DNA from 2 places in the Mycobacterium pseudokansasii genome. Region 2 is predicted to be linked to the other one. Evidence: predicted binding sites of a transcription regulator. Region 2 holds the regulator's gene; the other holds the start of a gene.
The links. Region 2 encodes LexA, which represses DNA repair genes until DNA is damaged. Its sites were predicted from a motif close to CGAACANNTGTTCG; they were not measured.

Region 1: a site for LexA is predicted at 10,838-10,851, ahead of cofD (2-phospho-L-lactate transferase). Genes of this name have one in related genera too.

What each region holds. Positions count from the first base shown of each region.
Region 1 is NZ_UPHU01000001.1:1,393,674-1,406,000, forward strand. It holds gene EET10_RS06385 (DUF1490 family protein) at 1-267, opposite strand, end outside; gene EET10_RS06390 (hypothetical protein) at 559-846, shown strand; gene EET10_RS06395 (TIGR03089 family protein) at 943-1,668, opposite strand; gene EET10_RS06400 (LCP family protein) at 1,656-3,134, opposite strand; gene rfbD (dTDP-4-dehydrorhamnose reductase) at 3,202-4,116, shown strand; gene EET10_RS06410 (glycosyltransferase family 2 protein) at 4,109-4,999, shown strand; gene manB (mannose-1-phosphate guanylyltransferase) at 5,001-6,080, shown strand; gene EET10_RS06420 (NUDIX hydrolase) at 6,135-6,683, opposite strand; gene EET10_RS06425 (Eco57I restriction-modification methylase domain-containing protein) at 6,680-8,260, opposite strand; gene EET10_RS06430 (coenzyme F420-0:L-glutamate ligase) at 8,257-9,597, opposite strand; gene cofD (2-phospho-L-lactate transferase) at 9,594-10,583, opposite strand; gene EET10_RS06445 (WhiB family transcriptional regulator) at 10,948-11,295, shown strand; gene EET10_RS06450 (metallopeptidase family protein) at 11,344-11,877, opposite strand; gene EET10_RS06455 (DUF3499 domain-containing protein) at 11,943-12,327, shown strand, end outside.
Region 2 is NZ_UPHU01000001.1:2,267,160-2,279,486, forward strand. It holds gene hflX (GTPase HflX) at 1-281, shown strand, start outside; gene EET10_RS10305 (acyl-CoA dehydrogenase family protein) at 447-1,607, shown strand; gene EET10_RS10310 (TerC/Alx family metal homeostasis membrane protein) at 1,621-2,799, opposite strand; gene EET10_RS10320 (sunset domain-containing protein) at 3,091-5,346, shown strand; gene lexA (transcriptional repressor LexA) at 5,388-6,068, opposite strand; gene EET10_RS10330 (LysM peptidoglycan-binding domain-containing protein) at 6,426-6,932, shown strand; gene nrdR (transcriptional regulator NrdR) at 7,099-7,563, shown strand; gene EET10_RS10340 (peroxynitrite isomerase) at 7,594-8,079, shown strand; gene EET10_RS10345 (PhzF family phenazine biosynthesis protein) at 8,082-8,768, opposite strand; gene EET10_RS10350 (alpha/beta fold hydrolase) at 8,814-9,839, opposite strand; gene EET10_RS10355 (proteasome assembly chaperone family protein) at 9,896-10,870, opposite strand; gene sthA (Si-specific NAD(P)(+) transhydrogenase) at 11,157-12,327, opposite strand, start outside.

The DNA.
Region 1 (12,327 bases), 870 kb from region 2:
GTGGTCGTGAGCAACGGCGGGCGTGGGCGCCTCCTCGCCGATGCGCTCCCGGGCCTCGGCCATCACATCGGAAAGCTTGAGCCTGGCCGACTCCGCGGCCTCCTCGGCCTTACGAGTGCCACGCAGGCCCAGCTCCGCGGCCGACACGGCGGTCTGGTGCAACGGGGCCTTGGCCGCCACCTTCTTCAACACCTCGTAGGCGGTGACCCCGGCCAAACCAGTGATCACCGTAGTTGCTGCCTTCGCGAAGATCGCCTGCACTGCCATTGCTTGAACCTCTCTTTTGGTCTTGTCGTCACCCTGTGGGCTAGATTGCGGTGCCGAAATTAACATAGAAATATGGCAATATCAATATGTATTGCCCGCCGGTATGTCGAGTCGGCGATCGCCGGCGTCAGCCGCCGAGATCTTCGCTCGCGGCGCAGCAAGTCGGCATCTGTCGGTAACCGGTACCAGTCCGCGTTCCCTCCGGCATAGTTGGGATCGGTAGCAATCACGATGCACTCAAATGGCTTCAGGCAGGCGCGTCATCGGGTCGCGCCGGGCGCAAAGGACATCATGAATGGACTGCGGGCAGTTGCGGCCACGGTGGCCGCCAGTTTTGCCGTGGCGGTATTCGCATCGGGCACTGCCCAGGCGGACGGCCCCAGCTACCAGGGTGGGAACTGCCCGCCGGGACTGACCTGTACGCACTGGTTCCCCGGTGACCCTCCGCCCCCGGGTAGTCAGGTGCTCAGCTGGGACTGGAATGTTCCCCACGACTGGTACTGGAATTCCGAAGGCATTGTCGACGTGACGACCAAGACGATGTACCCGTGGCGGGGCGGCCCGCACCCGACGCCTTAGCCCTGCTTTCGCCGGGTGCATCATCCTGCAGTCCGCCCGGTTAGTCGAGGCAGATCGTGTCGGCTTCAGCCCGCCATGCCACCGGTTGGTGGGTGGTTACAGGACGCGGGTGACCTTTTCCACCTCAATCCGGCGTTGCAGCACCCCGGCGTCGGGATTGGCCACCTGTACCAACGAGGCGCCGACAACGAAAACCGCGAGCAAGCCGTCCACCAGCTCATCGGGTGTGGCCCAAGACGCGCTGGAAAGCACCCGATCGGCTGCCGTCAAACCTCTCGCCGCTGCTGAGTCACGGCAGTCGGCCAGGACCTGGGTCACCGATCGGCCGGCCAGCGCCGGCCCGGGGTGGCGCTCGGCAATGATCTGGTCGCCGTGCACCCGCACCGCCGTGGCGTAGTCGGTGACCCCGATCGGCAGGTCGGGTGCCGGCCGGCCGAAGGGATCCAGCGACAGCACCGCCACCTCGCCGCCGGAAACCGCGGCGTCGGCCTCGTCGAGCCGCTGCGCGGTGCACAGAGCCAGATCGGCCGGGCCGTCGAGCACTACCTCGGCGCCGATCCACCACACCCCCAACAGCGCGGCCGCCGTCTGCCAGTGGGCCGGCAGGAACACCGCAACCCGGCTGGCCGGCCCGGCCGCCAGCTCGTCGCGCAGCAGGTTCCCGGTCTTGGCGGCCCAATTCGCCAGGGTCACCGCAGACAGCTCGATGCGCTCGCCCGCGGCCCGAACAGCGTCGTCGTAGTAGGTAATGCGGGGGCCGACCGGGTCGGCCCGCAGCATCGGATCGAGGATCGCCCCGGACAGTGTGGTCAGTTGATGCACTCCGGATTGCCGGAACCCGCGGTCAGGATCGGCGACGGCGGGGGAGCGGTGTCCGAGGCGCCGGCATTCCCAGCGCTCGACGCGCGGGCGGGCGTCATGGCACCGGTCCCGTTGCCGCCGAGGCCCGAGCCCGGCCCGGTGTAGTCGTTGGCCAGCACCACCCGGACCGTTCCCGGCGGTACGGACGAGTCGGCGACGACGGGCAGCCCGCCCAGTTCCTTGGCGACCTGCTGCGCGCCCAGGTCGTCGGTCTTGGCGGCCCGCACCTGACTGCCCTTCACGTGGCCGCCGTCGTTGTTGCCCACCGATCCGGTGCCGAATCCCTTGGTGCTCAAGACTTCTGAGACCGCCGCCGCCAATCCGTTGATGTCGGTGTCGTTGGCCACGTCGGCGGTGGTCTTGGCTGGTGTGTAGGCCAGTTGCTCGGTCTTGCCCTCGTCCTGCTCGTGCAGCAGTCCGCCGACCCAGTCGGCAACCTGGTGCGGGTCCACCCGGACCACGCTCTGCATGCCGTCGTCGCTCCAGCCGGCGCCGTCGAGCACCGGGATGGTGGCAAAGGCGACGTTGCCGCCGGAAAGGCTCTGCATCTGCTTGACGAAATCCATGATGTCCCAGCCCGACGACAGCACCACCGAGCGCTGCACGGCCGCCTCCAGCCGCTTGAGTGTGGCGGGGCTGGACAGCGTCTTGCCGGAGATGACCCGGTGGGCCAGCGAGGCCATCACCGCCTGCTGGCGTACCACCCGGTCCAGGTCGCCGCGTGGCAGCTCGTGGCGCTGGCGGACGAAGCTGAGCGCTTGCGGACCGTTGAGCTTCTGCCGGCCGGCCGGGAAGTCGGCGCCCGAAAGCGGTTCGTAGACAGGATCTTTAAGGCACACGTCGACGCCGCCGAGCGCGTCGGCGATCAACGCGAAACCGAGCAGGCCGATCTCGGCGTAGTGGTCGACCGTGACGCCGGTGAGTTCGGCCACCGTCTTGATCAGGGCCTCGCGACCCGCTTCGGTGCCCGCCGCGGCGGCCTCGGCCGCGGAAGCGCCCGCTTGGACCAGTCCGGCCCGCTTGGCCTCCCGGGTCTGGCCGTAGACACCGTTGATCTTGGTCTTGCCCAGGCCGGGGGCCTGGACGTAGGAGTCGCGCGGGATGGATATCGCGGTGGCCGACTTCCCGTTGTTGGGGATGCGGATCAGGATGATCGTGTCGGTGTTGGTGGCTTCCTCGTCGCCGGCCCGCAACGTCGCCAATTCCTCGGCGGACAACGGGTTGCCGTGGGCATCGGTGCGGCTGTCCAGGCCGACCAGCAGAATGTCGATCGCCCCGTCGTCGCCGCCATGGCCCAGCGAGGGTGCGGACATGTGGAAGATGCCGTCTTCGAACGACCGGACGTTGGTCCATGCCAATCCGGTGCCGAGGACGACCGCGACGGCCAATGCGGTGCAGACCGCACGAACCACACGTTGCACAGGCATCACTGTAGGCTACTTGTGCCACAGCTACTTTCTGGGTAGCGCGGGCCGGCGTGCCAGACTCGAACGCATGTCGGGCAGGATCGTGATCACCGGTGCGGGCGGGCAGCTGGGCCGCGTTGTGGCTGCGCAGGCGGCTCGCGGGGACCGCGAGGTGCTGGCCCGGACGTCGTCGCAGTGGGATATCACCGACCCGCGCGCGGCCGAGGTGATCATCCGAACCGGCGACATCGTGCTCAATTGCGCCGCCTACACCGACGTCGACGCCGCCGAAAGCGACGAGGCCCGCGCCTACGCCGTCAACGCCACCGGCCCGGAAGACCTCGCGCGTGCCTGCGCGCGTGTCGGTGCCCGGCTGATCCACGTCTCGACCGACTACGTGTTCAACGGCGACTTCGGCGGCGCGCCTCCACATCCCTACGAGCCCGGCGACGCAACCGCGCCCCAGAGTGTGTATGCCCGCAGCAAGCTCGCCGGCGAACAGGCGGTGCTGGCGGCGTTGCCCGAGGCCGTCGTGGTGCGCACCGCCTGGGTCTACACCGGCGGCGACGGCGCGGATTTCGTGGCCGTCATGCGCCGGCTGGCCGCCGGTGACGGCCCGATCGACGTGGTCAGCGACCAGACCGGATCACCGACCTATGTGGCCGACCTGTCCGCGGCGTTGCTCGAGGTGGCCGGCTCCGGCGTGCGCGGGCGGGTGCTGCATGCCGCCAACGCGGGTGCCGTCTCCCGGTTCGCCCAAGCTCGTGCGGTGTTCGAAGAATGCGGCGCCGATCCCCGCCGGGTACGGCCGGTCAGCAGTGCCCAGTTCCCGCGGCCCGCGCCGCGGCCCAGCTACTCGGCCCTGGGTGGCCGGGCCTGGGCAACGGCCGGATTAACCCCGCTGCGGCCCTGGCGCAGCGCGCTGGCCGCGGCCCTGGCGGCAGCTCGCGGCGCAGTCCCGGGACATCCCACGCAGCGACCGTTACCCTCTACGCGTGACTGACGTCTTACCGGTCGTCGCGGTGACCTATTCGCCGGGCCCTCACCTGGAGCGGTTCCTGGCGTCGTTGTCGCTGGCCACCGAGCGTCCGGTCAGTGTGTTGCTGGCCGACAACGGCTCCACCGACGGAACACCGCAGGCGGCGGTCGAGCGCTACCCCAACGTGCGGCTGCTGCCGACGGGCGCCAATCTCGGCTACGGAACCGCGGTGAACTTCACCGTTTCCCAGCTCGACCGGCTCGGTGAGGACTGGCTGGACGACTGGGTGATCGTGGCCAACCCGGATGTGCAATGGGGGCCGGGCAGCATCGACGCCCTGCTGGGGGCCGCCGAGCGCTGGCCCCGCGCCGGTGCGCTGGGTCCGCTGATCCGCGATCCCGACGGGTCGGTGTACCCGTCGGCGCGTCACCTGCCCAGCCTGGTCCGCGGCGGCATGCACGCGGTGCTCGGGCCGGTGTGGCCGGGCAATCGGTGGACCAAGGCCTACCGCCAGGAGCACCTGGAGCCCAGTGAACGGGCTGTCGGCTGGCTGTCGGGTTCGTGTCTGTTGCTGCGGCGCGCGGCCTTCGCCCAGGTCGGCGGGTTCGACGAGCGATACTTCATGTACATGGAGGACGTCGACCTGGGCGATCGGCTCGGCAAGGCCGGCTGGCTCAGTGTGTATGTGCCCTCCGCCGAAGTCCTGCATCACAAGGGCCACTCGACCGGACGCGACCCGGCGACTCATCTGGCGGCGCACCACCAGAGCACATATATATTCCTGGCGGATCGGCATGGCGGCTGGTGGCGTGCGCCGCTGCGCTGGACGCTGCGGGGATCACTGGCGGTGCGTTCTCGTCTCATGGTGCGCAGCTCGCGCCGGAAACTAGCAGAAGGGCGGCACTGAGGTGGCAACTCGGCAAGTCGATGCGGTGATCCTGGTCGGCGGCAAGGGCACCAGGCTGCGGCCGCTGACATTGTCCGCGCCCAAGCCCATGCTCCCCACGGCGGGGCTGCCGTTTCTCACCCATCTGCTGTCGCGCATCGCCGCGGCCGGAATCGAACACGTCATCCTGAGCACGTCCTACCGGGCCGAGGTGTTCGAAGCCGAGTTCGGCGACGGGTCCAAGCTGGGTCTGCAGATCGAATACGTGACCGAAGAGCACCCGTTGGGCACCGGGGGCGGTATCGCCAATGTCGCCGGCAGACTGCGTTACGACACCGTGATGGTGTTCAACGGCGATGTCCTGTCCGGGGCCGACCTGGGCCAGCTGCTGGATTTCCACGACACCAACCAGGCCGACGTCACGCTGCACCTGGTGCGCGTCGGCGACCCGAGGGCCTTCGGCTGCGTGCCCACCGACGCCGACGGCCGGGTCACCGCCTTTCTCGAGAAGACCGAAGATCCGCCCACCGACCAGATCAATGCCGGCTGCTATGTGTTCAAGCGCGAGATCATCGGCCGGATTCCGCGGGGCCGCGAGGTCTCGGTGGAACGCGAGGTGTTCCCGGCATTGCTCGCCGACCCCGCAGTCAAGATCTGCGGCTATGTCGATGCCACGTACTGGCGCGACATGGGCACCCCGGAAGACTTCGTGCGCGGGTCGGCGGACCTGGTGCGCGGCATCGCCCCGTCGCCGGCCTTGCACGGCCATCGCGGCGAGCAGCTCGTGCATGACGGCGCGGCGATCTCGCCGGGGGCGCTGCTGATCGGTGGCACGGTCGTCGGGCGGGGCGCCGAGATCGGCCCCGGCGCCCGCCTGGACGGCGCGGTCATCTTCGACGGCGTCAAGGTCGAGGCGGGCAGCGTGATCGAGCGATCGATCATCGGCTTCGGCGCCCGTATCGGGCCGCGGGCGCTGATCCGCGACGGCGTGATCGGCGACGGCGCCGACATCGGCGCCCGCTGCGAGTTGCTGCGCGGCGCCCGGGTGTGGCCCGGGGTTTCCATTCCCGACGGCGGCATCCGCTACTCGTCCGACGTCTGAGCACCCTCCAACGTGACGCCAGCGTCACGCTCGACCGCGAACGTGACGCTGGCGTCACGCTCGGCGGGGCGCTTGAGTCGCTTGGGCGACCAGGTACGCCAGCCCGTGATCGGTTCCGGGTGGTAACTGCTCGGCCGGCCACCACCGCAGGTCCTCGGACTCCTCGCTGATCGCGATCTGCGCCCCGGCCGGCGCGTGCGCCATGAACTGCAGATCCAGATGACGCGTCGGAACCCCCAGCGAGCAGGTGACCGGATGGACGTGCACCGCAACGAGTTCGGGCGCCAACCGCAAACCGGTGATCCCGGATTCCTCGGTGGCCTCGCGCAGTGCCGCGGCGACGACGTCGCGGTCGTCGTCCTCGCAGTGGCCGCCCAGCTGCACCCAACGACCGAAACGGCGATGCAGGCACAGCAGCACCCGGCTGCCGCTGTCGTCGAGCACCAGCGTCGAGGCGGTGACGTGGCCGGCTTCGCACTCACGCCGGCACGCGTCGGCACGTGCATGTACGAACGCCAGCACGGCATGCCGTAGCGAGTCCTGGCCCGGATCGGGAGCCTGCCAATCGGTGAGGGTGGCGATCACCGAATCCCGGATGCTCAACGCGACCCCCGGTTGCGTCGGCGACCGCGAAGGGCAGTCCATGCCGCCCGGCAGTTCGCGACCAGGTCCGGCGACAGACCCAGCCCCTCGGTCAGGACATGACGATCCACAATGTCGAGGGCCTTCTCCATCTCGTTCGCCTTCAGGAGTAGATCGACGTCGCGGGCAAGTTCGGTGCTCGCGTACGCCGGCGGCGGGACCGGCAACAGCTCGGCCTCACCCGGCTCGAGCTCCAGGACGCCGCCGCCATAACTGCGGCCCATGATCTCGGCGAACGCGAACGTCGCGCTGTTGTGGAAGACGGCGGCAAGCCTTGCCGGATCGACGGTGGGGTCCACCCGCACCCGATGCACGGTGTCGGTGCTCGTCGCCGCGGCCGCATTGACCGTCAGGCGCGGCGCGCAGTGGATTTGGCGCAGCATGAAAAGGTCCGGAATCCACAGCGACGGGGTCCGCCACCACGGTTTGCGGATCGAGCACTTGTAACCCAGATGCACCCCGGCGGTTTCACCGGCGGCAAGGTGGGCGGCAAGAGCGGGATCTGCTGCCGGGGCCGCGGGGGCGTCCAGCAGCCAGGTTCGGTGCCCGGCGGCGATATCGCTTGCCCGGCAGTCGTCGTCGTAGACCAGACCGGTGAGTTGGGCACTGCGGGAGACCAGCGGAACGCAGTGCCGCTGCAGCCCCAGCGCGGCCGCCTCGGCGTCGGTGAAGGTGAAGAAGCTGTTGCGGCCGGTCACGATGCCCACGTCCACTTCCGCCAGCTCGCCGAGCCTGACCATGGTCCCGGACCGGCGCAGTGCGCGTAACAGCTCGATCTGACCCGGGTCGAGGAAATAGGTGGTCCACTTTTCTTTTTGGTGAAGGAGTGCCGGAGCGGTCTCGCCGGTGAGGTTCGCGCGCTCGAGCCCACCGGCATCGGCGAGGTTGACCGTGCGTATCCGCGCCGGACCCGCACCGACCACTCCGCAGAACAACACGACTTCTTGCAGGATCGCGTCGAATACCAATCGCTCGAAGGTCACCAGCGTGATTTCGTGATAACTGCTCAGCAGAAATTCCCGCAGCTGCGCGGCGTAACTGACCTGCAACAACTCCGCCGGAACCACCAGGCCCACTCGTCCGCCCTCGCGCACCAGGGCGGTGCTGGCCACGACGAACGGGACCCAGGCATTGGTCAGCTTCGTCGGGCGCAGGCCCGCGCTACGCATCAGTTCCAGGGCGGGTTCTCGTTGATCGGATGCCCAGTTGCCGAAGCGAATATAGGGCGGGTTGCCGGCGATGCCGTCCCAGCTGCCGGGTCGGGTCGTATGCCGCCAACGGAAAAAGTTGTCGACGTCGACGGCGGCGAATTCTCGCGACTTCTTCGCTTCCCGCTCAACGAGTTCCACACCGTGCGCCCGGGAGGTGAGGGCGGCCAGTTCGCGCAGGATCCGGCCATCTCCGCAGGAGGGCTCCAGTATCCGTGGGCCGGCCTCGCAGACCCAGCGAGCCAGGAACCGGGCCACAGCCGGCGGCGTGTAGTAGCCGCCGCGGACCTTGTCGGCGGACGCCGCGGCCTTACCCGCGAATGTCGTCATTTGCGGACCAACAGGTCCCCGACGGGCGCCGGCTCGCGCACCCCCGTCGGCTCTTGCGCGTAGCCGATCGCGATGGCGCCCAACGGCTCCCAGTCGGCAGGCAACTGCAATTCGGCACGCACCAGATCGGCGGCGAAGATCGTCGAGCCGATCCAGCAACTGCCCAGCCCACGCACCGCCAGGGCAACCAGCAGGGCTTGCACCGCGGCTCCGGCCGCGACGGTGAACATGGTGTGCTCGGCGTGGCCGCGCGCCGCGTCGGGGTAGACGTGGGCACCCTCCGGGACGAGCATCGGGATGACGACGTCGGGTGCGTCGTAGAGGATTTGGCCGCGGGCGACGCGGCGTTCGACGGCCTCGGCCGGCCTGCCGTCGCCGGCCAGATCGGAACGCCACTTGTCTTTCATCCGGTCGAGCAGCCGGGCGCGCACCGTCGGCGTCTGCAACCATACGAACCGCACCGGCCTGGTGTGGTGCGGGGCCGGCGCGGTGAGCGCCTCGGCGACCGCGGACTCGACGAGCTCCGGCGGCACCGGCTCGGCACTGAACCGGCGAACCGACGTGCGCAACAGCTGGGCCTGTCGGCGCCCCAGCTCGATGGCTTCGGCCGTGCCGAGCCAGAACAGGTCCTCGGCGCCCGGCCGCACCAAGCGCCGCGCCGTGGAGCCGTCGTCGCGGACCGGCAGCCCGCGGACCACGGCCACCGGCAGCGCCGTCAACTTGCCCTTGACCAGATCGGCGGCGGCGGCGATCTCGTCGGCGACCGCGATCTCGGTGACGACCAATTCGTTGCCGTGCCGGTCCAGGACGCCCGCATAGTCATGCAACACCGCCAGACCGGCGGCGCCGATCGCGGCGTCGATCTGGCCGCAACGCCAGGCGCGGCCCATGGTGTCGGTGACCACCACCGCCACGGCGACACCGAGGCGTTCGCGCAGTCCGGTGCGCAGGGTCGCGGCGCTGGCGTCGGGATCGACGGGCAGCAGCGCCAATTCATTCCGGTTGATGTTGGATCCGTCCACCCCGGCGGCGGCCTGGACCAGCCCGAGCCGGTTCTCGGTGATCAAGGTCTTGCCCTTGCGGGCCAGTACCCGTACGGCTTCATTGTCGATCAGCTTGCGCCGCAGCCGATCTCTTGCCTCGTCGGACTCCGGCGCCGGCACCAGCCGGCCCTCGCACTTGGACACCACCTTGCTGGTAACCACCACGACGTCACCGTCGCGCAGCCAGGGCGCGGCGGCGGCGATCGCCGCGCTCAGGTCGTCGCCGGGCCGGAATTCGGGAAGCCCGGTGACAGGCAAGATTTCGACGACCGATCCGGTGCCGTGCTCGCTCACGCCGCCACGCCCGCAAGCTCCAGCCCGGCGCTCACCATCTCAGCTGTTGCCTTCGGGTCGCTCATCAACAGCGGTATCGATCGCACCAGCACGCCATCGATGTCCGCCTGATCGCCCTCGGCCACCAGCCAGCAGTCGAGTATGCCGGTGGTGGTGCGCGAGCCGTAGTGCCGGCCAACGGCCACCGCGGTGGAATCCACCCCGATCACCGAGAGACACGCATCGGCCATGCCGCGCAACGGTTTTCCTCCAATAATTGGCGAGTAGCCGACGATCGGCGCCGGGGTGGCCCGCAGCGCGGCGCGGATGCCGGGGACCGCCAGGATGGCGCCGATGCTGACCACCGGGTTGGACGGAGCCAGCATGACGACGTCAGCCTCGGCAACGGCGGTCACCACTTCTGTTGTGGCACTCGCTGTTTCGGCGCCGATGAAGGCGAAGCTGTGGGTCGGGACCTGGGCACGGTAGCGCACCCACCATTCCTGGAAGTGGATGGCACGCTGGGATTGGGCGACCGGGTCGGTGATCACCACGTGGGTCTCGCAACGGTCGTCGCTGACCGGGAGCAATGTCGCCCCCGGTTGCCAGCGGTCGCACAGCGCCGCGGTGATCTGCGATAGTGGGTAGCCGGCCCGCAGCATCTGAGTGCGCACCAGGTGCGTGGCCAGATCCCGGTCGCCGAGCTGGAACCAGTCCGGCTGCACGCCGTAGCGCGCGAGTTCCTCTTTGGCGTGCCAGGTTTCGTCGCGATGACCCCAGCCGCGCTGCGGATCGACACCGCCGCCCAGGGTGTACATGCAGGTGTCCAGGTCCGGGCAGACCCGCAGCCCGTGGATCCAGGCATCGTCACCGATGTTGACCACGGCGGTCAATTCGTGACATGCGTCGTGTCCCGGTATGGCAAACTGTCCCAGGCCGAGCAACTGCTGGACCCCCAACAGAAAGCGGGCGCCGCCGACTCCCCCCACGAGAACGGTGACCTTCACATCGCAGGACAGTACCCGCCGGGGAAGGGGAGTCAGGGTGGGGTTGCCGCGCTTTCACGCCGGCCCCTGACGGGCGTTGTGACGAAGTGCACTAGACACGCCGTAGACCGAACCGAAACAGAATCGCGGAAATTTGATCACGAGATGGTATGGAAATGCGCCGGAATGCTTGACCCGGCTGCCCAATGCGTGTCTAATCACATGAGTGTCATTTCCCGGTTGGCCGGCCGGTTTCGGTGTCGCAGACCGAGATTCGATCACTAGTTCGAATTGGGTTAACTGCACATCAAAACAGTGGCAAACCATTTCACGATCTATTAGGTGAGGAGGCGGCGGCATGTCCTATGAGCACCTTAGGGGTGTGATGGCAGGCGCACCGCACACCGCTGCCGGCTCGGCGACAGTGCCATCGATGGAGATTGCCCGACCGCACTTGAGTTTGGTTCCCGACGCGTTCGAGCCCCAGCCGGCGCCGGCGCCCGCCGAGCCGCCCGCCGACCAGTGGCAGGACCGCGCCCTTTGTGCCCAAACGGATCCCGAGGCGTTCTTTCCGGAGAAAGGCGGCTCGACCCGCGAGGCAAAGAAGATCTGCCTTGGCTGCGAGGTGCGCCACGAGTGCCTGGAATACGCGCTGGCTCACGACGAGCGTTTCGGCATCTGGGGTGGCCTGTCCGAGCGCGAGCGTCGTCGCCTCAAGCGCGGCATTATCTGATCGGGATCTGATCGGGATCTGATCAGGGTCTGGAGGGCGGCCCGCTGCTCATTCGTCCTCGATCGTCGGGTCGACGACCGAGGGCTCGACATCCAGATAGCTGGCCACCTGGGCCACCAAGATTTCGTGCAACAACTCGCCAAGCTCCAGGGTGTCCTTCGCCCGTCGCTCAATTGGCTTGCGGAACAAGACAATTCGTGCTCGCGTCGCATTGCCGCGGACGTCGACTCCAGCCGGTATCAGCCGGGCAAGCGGGATCGGCCCGTCGGCGATGACTTCGGGCGGCCACTGCACGCTCTCGGGATCCTTGGCTGAGATGCGCGGGATCTCGTCCACCGCGACGTCCAATTCGGACACCCGGTCCTGCCAGTGGCGCTCGATGGGTTCGTAGGCTTCCAGCACCGCCATGTCGAACCGCTCGGACCGGCTGCGCCACCCCGGCACCGTCGGCGGCAGCAGCGGGCCACGCCACTCGCGGCCTCGGCGCCGCACCCGGCGCGCCGCCGCGGATCTGCCACCCGGCCGGCCGCTGCGCGGGTAGCCGCGGGAATCGCTCACGCGCCGATGGTAACGGTTGAACATCGCGCCCGGAACGGATGCGCGTGTCCGCCGCTTCGGCGGCGTTTCCGCACGATAGCCTTTCGGTCGTGAACGTACCCCGTCGCTGCTGCCGACCCGGGTGTCCGCATTATGCAGTGGCAACGTTGACGTTCGTCTACTCGGACTCGACGGCGGTCGTGGGTCCGCTCGCCACCGCACGTGAACCGCACTCCTGGGATCTGTGCGTCAGCCACGCCGGCCGCATCACCGCGCCGCGCGGGTGGGAGCTGGTGCGCCATGCCGGGCCGCTACCCACCAATCCCGATGAGGACGATCTGGTTGCGCTGGCCGACGCGGTGCGCGAGGGCGGCTCCGTGGCTGCCGCGGCCTATCCCGGCAGAAACGGCTCGCCGCACAACGGCTTCCCCGATCCCGTTGTGCACCACGCCGGTGTCCATACCGGTGCACATGCCACCGCCCCGACTGGTGGCG
Region 2 (12,327 bases):
TGGCGTTGGCCAAACTGCGTCACGCGCTGCCCGGCGCGGTATTCGTCTCGGCCCGCACGGGAGATGGCATCGATGCGCTTCGACGGCGGATGGCCGAGCTGGCCGTTCCCGCCGATGCCGCCGTGGACGTCGTGATCCCCTACGACCGTGGCGATCTGGTGGCCCGCCTGCACTCCGACGGGCGCGTGCAGTACGAGGAGCACGGCGCCCACGGCACCCGGATCAAGGCGCGGGTTCCGGTGACGTTGGCCGGGCGCCTGCAGGAGTTCGCCTTCCGCTGAGTTGCGCCGAGACTGCCACGGTGTGTCGCATTCGCGGTGGCCAAGTCGCGCAACCGGACCACTGACCTGCCGCGCCGACTGCGGCACCAGACCGTCGGCGGCTGCCGACCAACCGGCTGGTTGGTATATGTTGGGCAGCAGAGTTCGCTTCGCCGGAGGTTATTCATGGGCAGTGCCATCAAATACCAGCGCACGCTTTTCGAACCCGAGCACGACTTGTTTCGCGAGTCCTACCGGGCCTTTCTGGATCGCCACGTGGCGCCTTACCACGATGAATGGGAAAAGGCCAAGATCGTCGATCGTGGGGTGTGGCAGGAGGCCGGCAAACAGGGTTTCCTCGGCATGGCGGTGCCCGAGGAGTACGGCGGCGGCGGTAACCCGGACTTCCGGTACAACACGATCATCACCGAGGAGACCAGCGCCGGACGCTACAGCGGCATCGGCTTCGGGCTGCACAACGACGTCGTGGCCCCCTATCTGCTGGCGCTGACGACCGAAGAGCAGAAGCAGCGCTGGTTGCCGAAATTCTGCAGCGGCGAGTTGATCACGGCGATCGCGATGACCGAGCCGGGAACCGGTAGTGACCTGCAGGGCATCAAGACTCGCGCGGTCAAGCACGGCGATCACTACGTGCTGAACGGCTCGAAGACATTCATCACCAACGGGATCAACTCCGACCTGGTGATCGTGGTCGCCCAGACCGACCCCGAGAAAGGCGCGCAGGGGTTTTCGCTGCTCGTGGTCGAGCGCGGGATGCCGGGGTTCGAACGCGGCCGCCATCTGGACAAGATCGGGTTGGACGCGCAAGACACCGCCGAACTGTCGTTCACCGATGTGAAAGTTCCGGCCGAGAATCTTCTCGGCGAAGAAGGCATGGGATTCATCTATCTGATGCAGAACCTGCCGCAGGAACGCATCTCGATCGCGATCATGGCGGCCGCCGGAATGGAGGCCGTGCTGGAGCAGACACTCCAATACGTCAGGGAACGCAAGGCTTTCGGCAAACCGATCGGCAGCTTCCAGAACAACCGGTTCGTGCTGGCCGAGCTGGCCACCGAGGCCACCGTGGTGCGGATCATGGTCGACGAGTTCATCGCCCTGCACCTCGAAGGCAAGCTGACGGTCGAGCAGGCCGCCATGGCCAAGTGGTATTCCACCGAGAAGCAGGTGTACTTGAACGACCGTTGTCTGCAGCTGCACGGCGGTTACGGCTACATGCGCGAATACCCGGTCGCCCGCGCCTATCTCGATGCGCGGGTGCAGACCATTTACGGCGGCACCACCGAAATCATGAAGGAGATCATCGGCCGCGGTCTGGGTGTCTAGCCGCCCGGGCGGCTCACCCGTGGGCTTTGTGCGCCTCGTGCGCCCGTTGTAGCAGCGCCGTCAACTCTTGCTCCTGCTTGGTCGGTGCGCGATACCTTGTTGAGAGTGAGTCGATCTCGTGTTCGGCGGCCAGCAGTGCCACGAAGATCTTCTCGCGTTCGGCCGGATCCGCCTCGTAATGCAGGTCGAGATATTCCAGGGCATGCCGGCGTGCCCGGGCGACGGCGTTTTGCCTGCGCCCGCGGGCCGAGAACAACGACGCCAGGGTGGTGATGAACAGGACGGCGACGATCACCGTCAACGACGTCGCCGTCGTGATCTCTACGATCGGCACCGGTCGACCGTCGTTGATGAAGGGAATGTTGTTGTCGTGCAACGCTTCCAGCATCAGCTTCACGCCGATGAAGCCCAGGATCGCGGCCAGCCCGTAGGACAGGTAGATCAGCCGGTCCAGCAGATTGTCGATCAGGAAATACAACTGGCGCAGCCCCAACAGCGAGAAAGCGGTTGCGGCGAACACCAGGTAGACATTCTGGGTCAGTCCGAACAGCGCCGGCACGGAATCGAACGCGAACAGCACGTCACTGCCGCCGATGGCGATCATGACGAGCAGCAGCGGCGTCATCACCCGCTTGCCGTTTTCGACGACGAACAATCGGTCGCCGTTGTAGTCCGGGGATGTCCGCAAGAATCGGTTGGCAAGCCGCAGGATCAGGTTGTCATTGCGGGTTTCGGGCTGTTCCGGTTTGGCGAGGTTGCCCGCCATGACCAGCAGACCCAAGCCGAACGCGTAGAACGCCCAGTTGAAGTTGTCGATGAGCGCGGCCCCCAGCAGGATGAACCCGGTGCGCGCGACGAGCGCGAACGCAATACCGAACAACAGCACCTTCTGCTGAGCGACCCGCGGAACCCCGAAGCTGCTGATGATCACCAGAAATACGAACAGGTTGTCGACGGACAGTGCCTCGTTGCTCAAGTAGCTCGCGAAGTACTCGATTCCCATGGCAGCGCTGCCGAAGACGGCCACCGCGACACCGAACAGCACGGCGATGCCGATGAACATCGCCGACCACAGCGCGGACTCCCGTAGCGTCGGGCCATGCGTATGTCGTACGTGGAAGACGTAATCCACCAGCATGAGGGCCGTGATCATGACGATCGTGAGGACCCAGACAACTACGGAAACACCCATGTCAGCTGGGTATCCTCTCGTTGGGTCAGTCGGGCTGGGCTCTCGGGCACGGTAGCGTACAACCGGTGCGGACCGAGTTGCGGTTCCTCGCGACACGCACGCGATCCGGCATCATTTCGGAATCAGCTGGGTATCCGTTTTCGGAATATTTACGATTTGACTTCGCATTTGTCGTTCGCTAGAGCAAAGTTATGCGGGCCCGGCGACGATGCGGAACGTAGCTGGGGGACGGCCCACAGGTGAGAAATCCGCCAGCTCGCGGCGCGGGCAGGGCATCGGCTGGGAGGCTTGGTGAACGGGCAGAGAGGTCAATTGAGCAGGCTGGTCGGGTGTGCGTTGCTCAGCTTGGCGGCTACGGTGCTGGCTGTCGGGCTGCTGGCGCCTACTGCCGCAGCGTCTCCGATAGGTGATGCGGAAGCCGCCATGATGGCCGCGTGGGAGAAGGCAGGGGGCGAGACATCGACGCTCGGCGCCCGGAAAGGTGACGTCTATCCCGTCGGGGATGGGTTCGGCCTGGACTTCGACGGCGGCAAGATGTTTTACACCACGGATACGGGCGCCAAATATCTGTACGGCCCGGTCCTGGCAAAATACGAGGCGCTGGGCGGGCCGGCCGACAGCGATTTGGGATTTCCCACCATCAACGAGGTTCCTGGCCTCGCCGGCCCCGACAGTCGGGTCAGCACCTTTTCTGTCAGCGACAATCCGGTGATTTTCTGGACGCCCGACCACGGCGCGTTCGTGGTGCGCGGCGCGATGAACGCTGCGTGGGACAAACTCGGCAGCTCTGGGGGCGTGCTGGGTGCCCCGGTCGCCGATGAAACCTACGACGGCGACGTCGTATCCCAGAAGTTCACCGGCGGCGAAGTCTCCTGGAACAAGAAGACCAAAGATTTCACCACCAACCCGGCGGTATTGGCGGATCAGCTGAAGGGCTTGCAGGTGGCGCTCGACCCCGCCGCCGCCATCAACATGGCCTGGCGCGCCGCCGGTGGCGCCGCCGGCCCGTTGGGTGCCAAGAAGGGCGCGCCGTACCCGATCGGCGGTGACGGTATTGCCCAGGACTTTGTCGGCGGCAAGATCTTCTTCAGTCCGGCCACCGGTGCGAACGCCGTGGAGGGCGCGATCCTGGCCAAGTACGAGTCGCTGGGCGGGCCGGTCAGCAGCGACCTTGGTTTCCCCGTCGCCAACGAGTCCGACGGCGGCATCACGCCGGCCAGCAGGATCGCGGCGTTCTCTGCCGCGGACAAGCCGGTGATTTTCTGGACCCCGGATCACGGCGCCTTTGTGGTGCGGGGAGCGATGAAGGCCGCCTGGGACAAGCTCAAAGGTGCCACCGGAAAACTCGGTGCGCCGGTTGCCGACCAGACCGTGGACGGCGATGTGGTGTCGCAGAAGTTCACCGGCGGCAAGGTGTCGTGGAACCGCACGAGCAACACATTCACCACCGACCCGGCGAACCTGGCGCCGCTGTTATCCGGGCTGCAGGTGTCCGGGCAGAATCAGCCCAGCACGTCGGCGGCTCCATCGCACGGCAAGAAGTTCACCTGGCACTGGTGGTGGCTGGTGGCCGTGGTCCCGGTCGTGCTGCTGATCGTGATGTTCGTGTTGGTCGTGTTGGGTGTGCGCCGGCGGCGCACCGGCCAGCCCGCCGCCTACGAGGCATACGAGCACGAGCAGGATCGCGATGTGGAGGCCGGCTATGACGCCGCCGGTGGGCGCTGGCCGCACGACGACATCGATTTCGGCTCCGAAGACTTCCCGGTTGACGACCAGCAGCTGCAGGAACATCGCGGTCCGGATGCCGGGGCGGCGTCGCGGGTCAGCTGGCCACGGGGCGCCGCGACCAGTGCTGGTGTCGACGAATACGCCTCTAGCGGTGGTGAATACGGCGGCGACGCACTACGCGCGTCGGATATGGGCTTCGAGTTTGACGAAGAAAATCCCGACGCGGTGGATACCACGCCGACGCCCATCGTGACCCGCGCCGACCTCGCGGAGGCGGCGGTTCCCGAGCCCGACGTTCCAGAAACCGTGACCGGGGAGCCCGTGGTACCGGAAAGATATGCGCCGGAAGCGGCGGTTCCGGAGGCAGCGGCTCCCGAAGTAGCCGTGCCGGAGACCGCGGTTGCGGATGCCGCCTTCCCGGATGCTTTCGCCCCGCGCGCTGCCTCCGCCGATGCCGAGCCCGGCTACGGCGAGCCCGGCTACGCGGAGGCGTTCCCGGAAGCCTTCCCGGAGGTTTCAGCTCCTCAGGGGAGGGCGGGGCGCCACGCTGCCGCAGAGCCTGAGGATGAGCCGCAAGCGCCGGAATCAGCTCTCACGGCCACGGTTGCTTCCGGGCCGAGCCCGGCTGCGCGGCCGACCATCCACATGCCGCTGGACCACGACCCATACCAGGCACCAGAGGGATATCCGATCAAAGCCAGTGCCCGGTTCGGCTTGTATTACACGCCCAGCAGCGCGCTCTATTACGACACGCTCGCCGAGATCTGGTTTGCCAGCGAGGACGCCGCCCAAGCCAACGGTTTCATCAAAGCGGACTAGGAATCCGGCTCCCGGCGATGTCTGCCCGGTGGCGCTGGGCCCTATATCTTGCGGATCACCGTGACGACCTTGCCCAGTACCGTTGCGTCGTTGCCGGGTATCGGGTCGAAGGCCGGATTGTGGGGCATCAGCCACACCTGACCGCCTGCGCGCTTGAAGGTCTTGACGGTGGCATCGCCGTCGATCATGGCCGCGACGATGTCGCCGTTGTCGGCAACGTTCTGCTGTCGCACGACCACCCAGTCGCCGTCGCAGATCGCGGCTTCGACCATCGAGTCGCCGACGACCTTGAGCAGGAAGAGCGTCCCCTCGCCGACCAGCTCGCGCGGCAGCGGGAACACGTCTTCGACCGCTTCCTCGGCAAGTATCGGGCCGCCGGCCGCGATGCGCCCGAGCACCGGGACAAAGGTGGGCTCGGGCAGGGCGTCGGAGCCGGCGACGTCGGTGACCGCCGCCGGTGTCATGACGTCTTCGGCACCGCGGACGTCCACCGCACGCGGGCGGTTCGGGTCACGTCGCAGATAGCCCTTACGCTCCAGAACTCGCAGTTGGTGGGCTACTGACGAAGTCGACGTGAGACCGACGGCATCGCCGATTTCGCGGATGCTGGGGGGATATCCGCGGTTGGTGACCGAGGTGCGGATGACGTTCAAGATGGTGCGCTGCCGCTCGGTGAGTGCGGGGTCCACGGAACCGACTGAGGGGGCGTTGCTGTCGCTCATGGCACTGAATGTAACCCGACGGCGCCCGAGAATCAAACATGTGTTCGACCGGTGTGTCGGAACGGGCTTGACGTCCGTCCTAGCCCGGTCCTAGCCCGGTCCTGCCGCGGCTGACCCGCTCCTGGTCCGGTCCTGCCGCGGCTGACCCACTGAGGTGCTGAATTACAAATGCGTAACTATTCACGCGATCGGGTATCCGTGCCTCATGGCAGCGATGGCGACCGACCGGCCTTGTCGGTGGCACGGTTTAGCGTTTTGTTCGCGCGACACGCTTCGATCAGATGTTCGGCAATCGAACACGTAATCGACTAGGGTGTCGAACGCATGAGCGACGAATTCTCGGGCGGAGGAACGAACATGACACTCACGCAGGCATTCCCGGCGCGTACCCGTGGCGTGCCCCTGCCGGCCAGCAGGCCGGCTAGCAGGCCCGTTCGTGAGCCTCTTGGGGCCCGGGGCGGGACGGCACCGCCACGGCGGCCGGGGCCGTGCCGGCCGGGCGGCGCGTCGCTGCGCTACCAGGGTACTGGCCTGGCGATATCGACGGCTCCGCATTGCAGGCGTCCCGTCTCGGTGGCGACCACGGTGGGTCTGGCGGTGCTTGCCGGGATGATCACGCTATGGCTGGGCCTGATGGCGCATTTCGGAGAGCTGGTCAACGGCACTTCCGCGGACTCGTCGGCTCGCGTGCCCGACCGGCTTGCCGTGGTACGAGTGGCGGCCGGCGAGTCGTTGCAGGACGTGGCGGCCCGGGTTGCGCCCGATACGCCGGTGCGTCGGGTTGTCGAACGGATCCGAGAACTCAACGACCTGGATTCGTCGATGCCTGTCGCCGGGCAGACGTTGATCGCGCCGGTCGGCTGACGACACCATGCAAGATGGCGGCGAAAACCGCAGCGCGCCAACGTTTCCGAGATGCCGTGGAATCGAACACGCGTGGATGGCGACGGCGTTGGCAGTGTGCGGGAGCGCGCAGGTAGTCTCGGAGAGGTCTGAAACACCGGGATGCCATGACGGCGAAGGAGCGGCCATGCACTGTCCGTTCTGCCGGCATCCCGACTCGCGGGTGATCGACTCACGGGAAACCGATGAGGGCCAGGCGATCCGGCGGCGCCGGTCGTGCCCGGAATGCGGGCGACGTTTCACCACCGTGGAGACGGCGGTCCTGGCTGTGGTCAAGCGCAGCGGGGTCTCCGAACCGTTCAGCCGGGAAAAGGTCATCAGCGGGGTGCGGCGGGCGTGTCAGGGTCGCCACGTCGACGATGACGCGCTGAACCTGCTTGCCCAGCAGGTGGAAGACACAGTGCGGGCCGCGGGGTCGCCCGAGGTGCCCAGTCACGACGTCGGTCTGGCCATCCTGGGGCCGCTTCGCGAACTCGACGAGGTTGCCTATCTGCGTTTCGCATCGGTGTACCGGTCTTTTTCGTCGGCCGAGGATTTCGAGCGGGAGATCGAGGCACTGCGTGCCCACCGCAACGTATCGACTTCACGCTGATTCGGGTGCGACGCCGTTAGGATCCCTGTCATGCCTCCGGAGCTGCATCCCGACCTTGGACCCTTGGAGCCATTGCTGGGCACATGGGTGGGCCGGGGTGCCGGTGAATATCCCACGATCGAGCCGTTCGAGTATTTCGAAGAGGTCGTGTTCTCACATGTCGGCAAGCCGTTTCTCGTGTACGGGCACAAGACCCGCGCGGCGGACGACGGCAGGCCTTTGCATGCCGAGGCGGGTTACCTGCGTGTTCCCCAGCCGGGGCACGCAGAGTTGGTCTTGGCGCACCCCAGCGGCATCGCCGAAATCGAGCTAGGCACGTATTCGGCGGGCGACGACGCCGTGCACCTCGAGTTGGCCACCACAACCATCGGATTGACTCCCACCGCAAAAGAGGTTACGGCGATCACCCGGTCCTTCAGGGTCGCCGGCGACGAGCTCTCGCACTCGTTGCGGATGGCCGCTGTCGGGCAACCCTTACAGCATCACGTCGCCGCCATGTTGCACCGTCAGCGTTGACGTCAAACCAGTTGCATCACACCGTCATCGGCGACCAATCCGGCAACCGTGACCCAGCCCTCGGCGCTCCATGTCGTCTTGAGCACCGATCCCTTGCCCTGCGTGATGGTCAGGTCGCGGCTTAGGTAGTCGGTGATCCGCATGGCCGCCGAACCGGTTGCTTCGTCTTCCTCGACCCCCAGATTGGAGGCGAACATCCGGGCCCGCAGGGCGCCGGCAGGCTCGTCGGTCCAGGTCCACAGGTAATGCGAGGTGTCGTCGGAGAAGTCGTCGGGGTCCGCGGCCGCCAGGGCATCGAGTGAGTCGAGATGATGGATGGCCAATTCGGGTGCCCATTCGGCCCGTGCGCTGATGGCGGTCACGTCGTTGGCATAGCTGACCTGCACGAGACCCGCCGGCACGTGCAGTGTCTTGATCGGCATTCCCCGCTCACGCAGCCACCACGACACACCTACGATCGGATGTCCGGCGAACGGAAGGCTGGTACGGGGAGTGTGGATGGTGGCGTGGGCGGTGTGCGAGCCGGCGGTCGGGAGGTCGACGAAAATGGTCTCGCTGTAGCCCAATTGGTTTGCCAGGTGCTGTCGGTCGCGGGGTTGGACCCGGCTCGCATCGACTATGCCGAGCGGGTTGCCGAAGTTGCCCTCGGAGTCGGTGAACACCCGCAACACCGTTACCTCGATGCCCATGGCCCGACTGTACGACGCCGCACGAATCGATGACGGCCGGGTTGATCAGGTGGCGCTGCGTTCATCGGAACCCATCGCACTGAGCACGGCGATGCGGGTATCGGCCGGGCCGGAAACGGCTCCTTCGCCACCGCCGGTACGAAGCAATGCCCGAAGCGCGGCCTGATCGTATTCGGCCGGTTCGGTGCTGTCGATGAAGCGTTGCACGGTGTCGATGAAGCGGGCGGGATCGTCATGGAACGGGAAATGCCCGGAGCCCTCGAAGATTTCCAGGTGCGAGCCGGGCATCGCGGCGTGTGCCAGCCGGGCGTGGCGGACGGGGACCACGACGTCGCGGCTGCCCCAGATGATCTGCACCGGGATGGCCTGGGTCAAATAGCATCGGTCCAGCATGGTGACGATCTGCCCGCGCCAGTCCACCACGGCGCGCAGTGTGCGCGTGAACGCAGACGAGGCCGTCGGCTCGGGCAGGTCGTCCAGGATCCGCAGCACGTTGGGCAGGTCGCGGCCCAGGGCGGTTGAGCCGATTGCCAGCCCCAGCGCCCGCCCGACCACCTGAACCGTCGGCCGAACCATCGGCAACCGCAGCAATGCCAGCGCCTCGGCACCCATTGGCAGCGAGGCCAACCGGAACACGACGTTGACGTCCTTGGTGACGCCACCGGCGCCGACCAGGATCAGGCGGTCGACCAGCTGGGGAAACTGGTAGGCGAATTGCATCGCCACGCCGCCCCCGAGCGAATGACCGATGACCGTCACCCGCTCGATGTCGAGCACGCTGAGCAGGTCGCGCATGCCATTGGCGTAGGCGGCCACCGAGTAGTCGGCGCGCGGCTTATCGGACTTTCCATGACCCAACAGGTCGGGAGCAATCACGGTGAACCGCTGCGCAAGTTTGGCGTGGATGCCGGTCCAGGTCGTCGAATTGTCCCCGATGCCGTGGACCAGCAGGATCGCCGGCCCGGATCCGGCGATCCGGAACGCGCGCTTGTAACCGTGAATAGTGCGGAACTGCAGCGAAGGTGCCGTTATTTCGCGCACTGGGCGAAGATTGCGCTTCCGCTCGGTCATTCGCCAACCTCGTTGTCGGGCCGCCTACGGCTTTCTCGGGGGCGGTGTTGGAGGCATCAAGCCTGGTCGTCGTCGCGCTTCTTCTCTGCCTGCTGGGCCAGAAACCGCTCGAACTCCGCACCCAACTCGTCGCCGCTAGGCAGATCCTCGTCACGCGTGAGTAACGATCTGTTTTCCTGAGCGTCGATGAAGGCATCGTACTGGCGCTCGAGGGCGGCCACCACTTGGGCGACTTCTGCGCTTGCCTGGACTTGTTCGTCGATCTTGGCCCGGATCTCCGCCGCGGCTTCTGCCAACGTCGCCAATGGCAGTTCCAACGATCCCGTCTTGGCGACTTGCTCGAGCAGGGACTGCGCGGCCGCCGGGTAGTCGGTCTGCGTCAGGTAGTGCGGGACGTGCACGGTGAATCCGACGACCTCATGACCATGCTGCGCCATCCGGTATTCCAACAGGTTCGACGCGCTTGCCGGAACCTGGATTTCGGAGATCCACGGCTGGAAGTCGGCGATCAGTTCCGGATTGTTGGAGTGGGCGGTCATCGTGATCGGGCGGGTATGCGGTACGGCCATGGGAACGGTGCCCAGGCCGATGGTCTGGCGGACTCCCAGGCGTTCGGCCAGCAGTCGCACGGCGGTGATGAATCGCTCCCATTTCAGGTCGGGCTCCAAACCGGCCAGCAGCAGAAACGGGGTGCCTACGCTGTCGCGCAGTGCGTACAGGCTGAGCTCGGGGTCGTCGTAGCTGGTGAAGTGGTCAGTCTTGAAGGTCATCAGCGGCCGTCGGGAGCGGTAGTCCAGTAATTCGTCGATCGCAAATGACGCGACCAGCTCGGTGTCCAATGACCCCTTCAGGTGGGCAGCGGCCAACCGAATTGCGTGGCCCGCGTCGGAAAAGCCCTCCAAAGCGTGCACCAACACCGGACCACGGCCATCCGACGTCGACAATTGCGGCGCCGGCAACTCGAGGTCGTACATGCCTGGTTGGCCGGGCTGGTAGTCCTGCGCCTCATCCCGGTCTTGATCGTGCGTCATGGGTGTTGCCTCCTCTCGGGGGTCTAACCGGGGCGCCCTGATCAGTGTCTCTCAAATCAACAGGCCCCGATGAACGAACATCTCACTTATGCGCACATCTTCATAACGCGAAAAGCTCCACGCCGTATTCGCGGCGAACCGCGACCGGCGACCGTGGACGCCCAAGTCGACAACCAAACCGCCGCCCGTCGTTCGACAAACACCGTCCCGCGCTACCGGCCCAGACCGAGTCGGCGCCCGGGCGATGCTTGGGCGACCGATTCCGAGGATACGGCCTCGCGATGCATTACCGGCGGAACTGATTTAGCGCCCGCACCTTGTTCATCACGTCGAGCGCTGCCACCTTGTAGGCCTCGGAGAATGTCGGGTAGTTGAAAACCGCGTCGACCAGGTACTCGACGGTGCCTCCGCACCCCATGACGGCCTGTCCGATGTGCACCATCTCGGTGGCACTGGTGCCGAAGATGTGTACTCCGAGTAGCTTGAGATCGTCGGTGGACACCAGCAGTTTGAGCATGCCGTAGGAGTCGCCGGCGATCTGGCCGCGGGCCAGTTCACGGTAGCGCGCCACGCCCACCTCGTAGGGAATGGATTCCTTGGTCAGTTCCACCTCGGTGGAGCCGACGTAGGAGATCTCGGGGATCGAATAGATGCCGATCGGCTGCAGGTCGGTGATCCCGTCGGTCGGTTCCCCGAACGCGTGGTAGGCAGCCAGCCGGCCCTGCTCCATCGAGGTCGCGGCCAAGGCCGGAAAGCCGATGACGTCGCCGACGGCGTAGATATGGTCCACCTTGGTCTTGAACTGTTCGTCCACCCATATTCGCCCGCGGCGTTCGACCTCCAGGCCGGCATTGGACAGGTCGAGGTGGTCGGTCTGGCCCTGGCGTCCGGCGGAGTACATCACCGTCTCGGCGGGAATCTGTTTGCCGCTGGCCAGGGTCGTGACGGTGCCCGCCGAGCCGACGTCGACCGCGGTGACCTCTTCACCGAACCGGAATGTCACCGCCAGGTCGCGCAGATGGAATTTCAGCGCCTCGACGACCTCGGGGTCGCAGAAGTCCAACATGTCTTCCCGCTTCTCGACGACGGTCACCTTGGTGCCCAGCGCGGCGAACATCGAGGCATACTCGATACCGATCACGCCGGCACCGACCACGACCATCGAGGCCGGGAGCGACTTGAGGTCCAAGATTCCGTCGGAGTCGAGGACCCTTTCTTCGTCGAATTCGACGCCGGACGGCCGGGCCGGCCTGGTGCCGGTGGCGATCACGATGTAATCGCCTGTGACAGTGGTCTTTTCGCGGCGCGTCTGGTCTTCGACCATGATGGTGTGCGGATCGATGAACCGGCCGTGCCCCACCAGCAGGTCGACCCGGTTGCGCATCAACTGATTGCGTACCACGTCGACTTCCTTGCCGATCACATGCTGGGTCCGGGCCAGCAAATCGGCCGGGGTG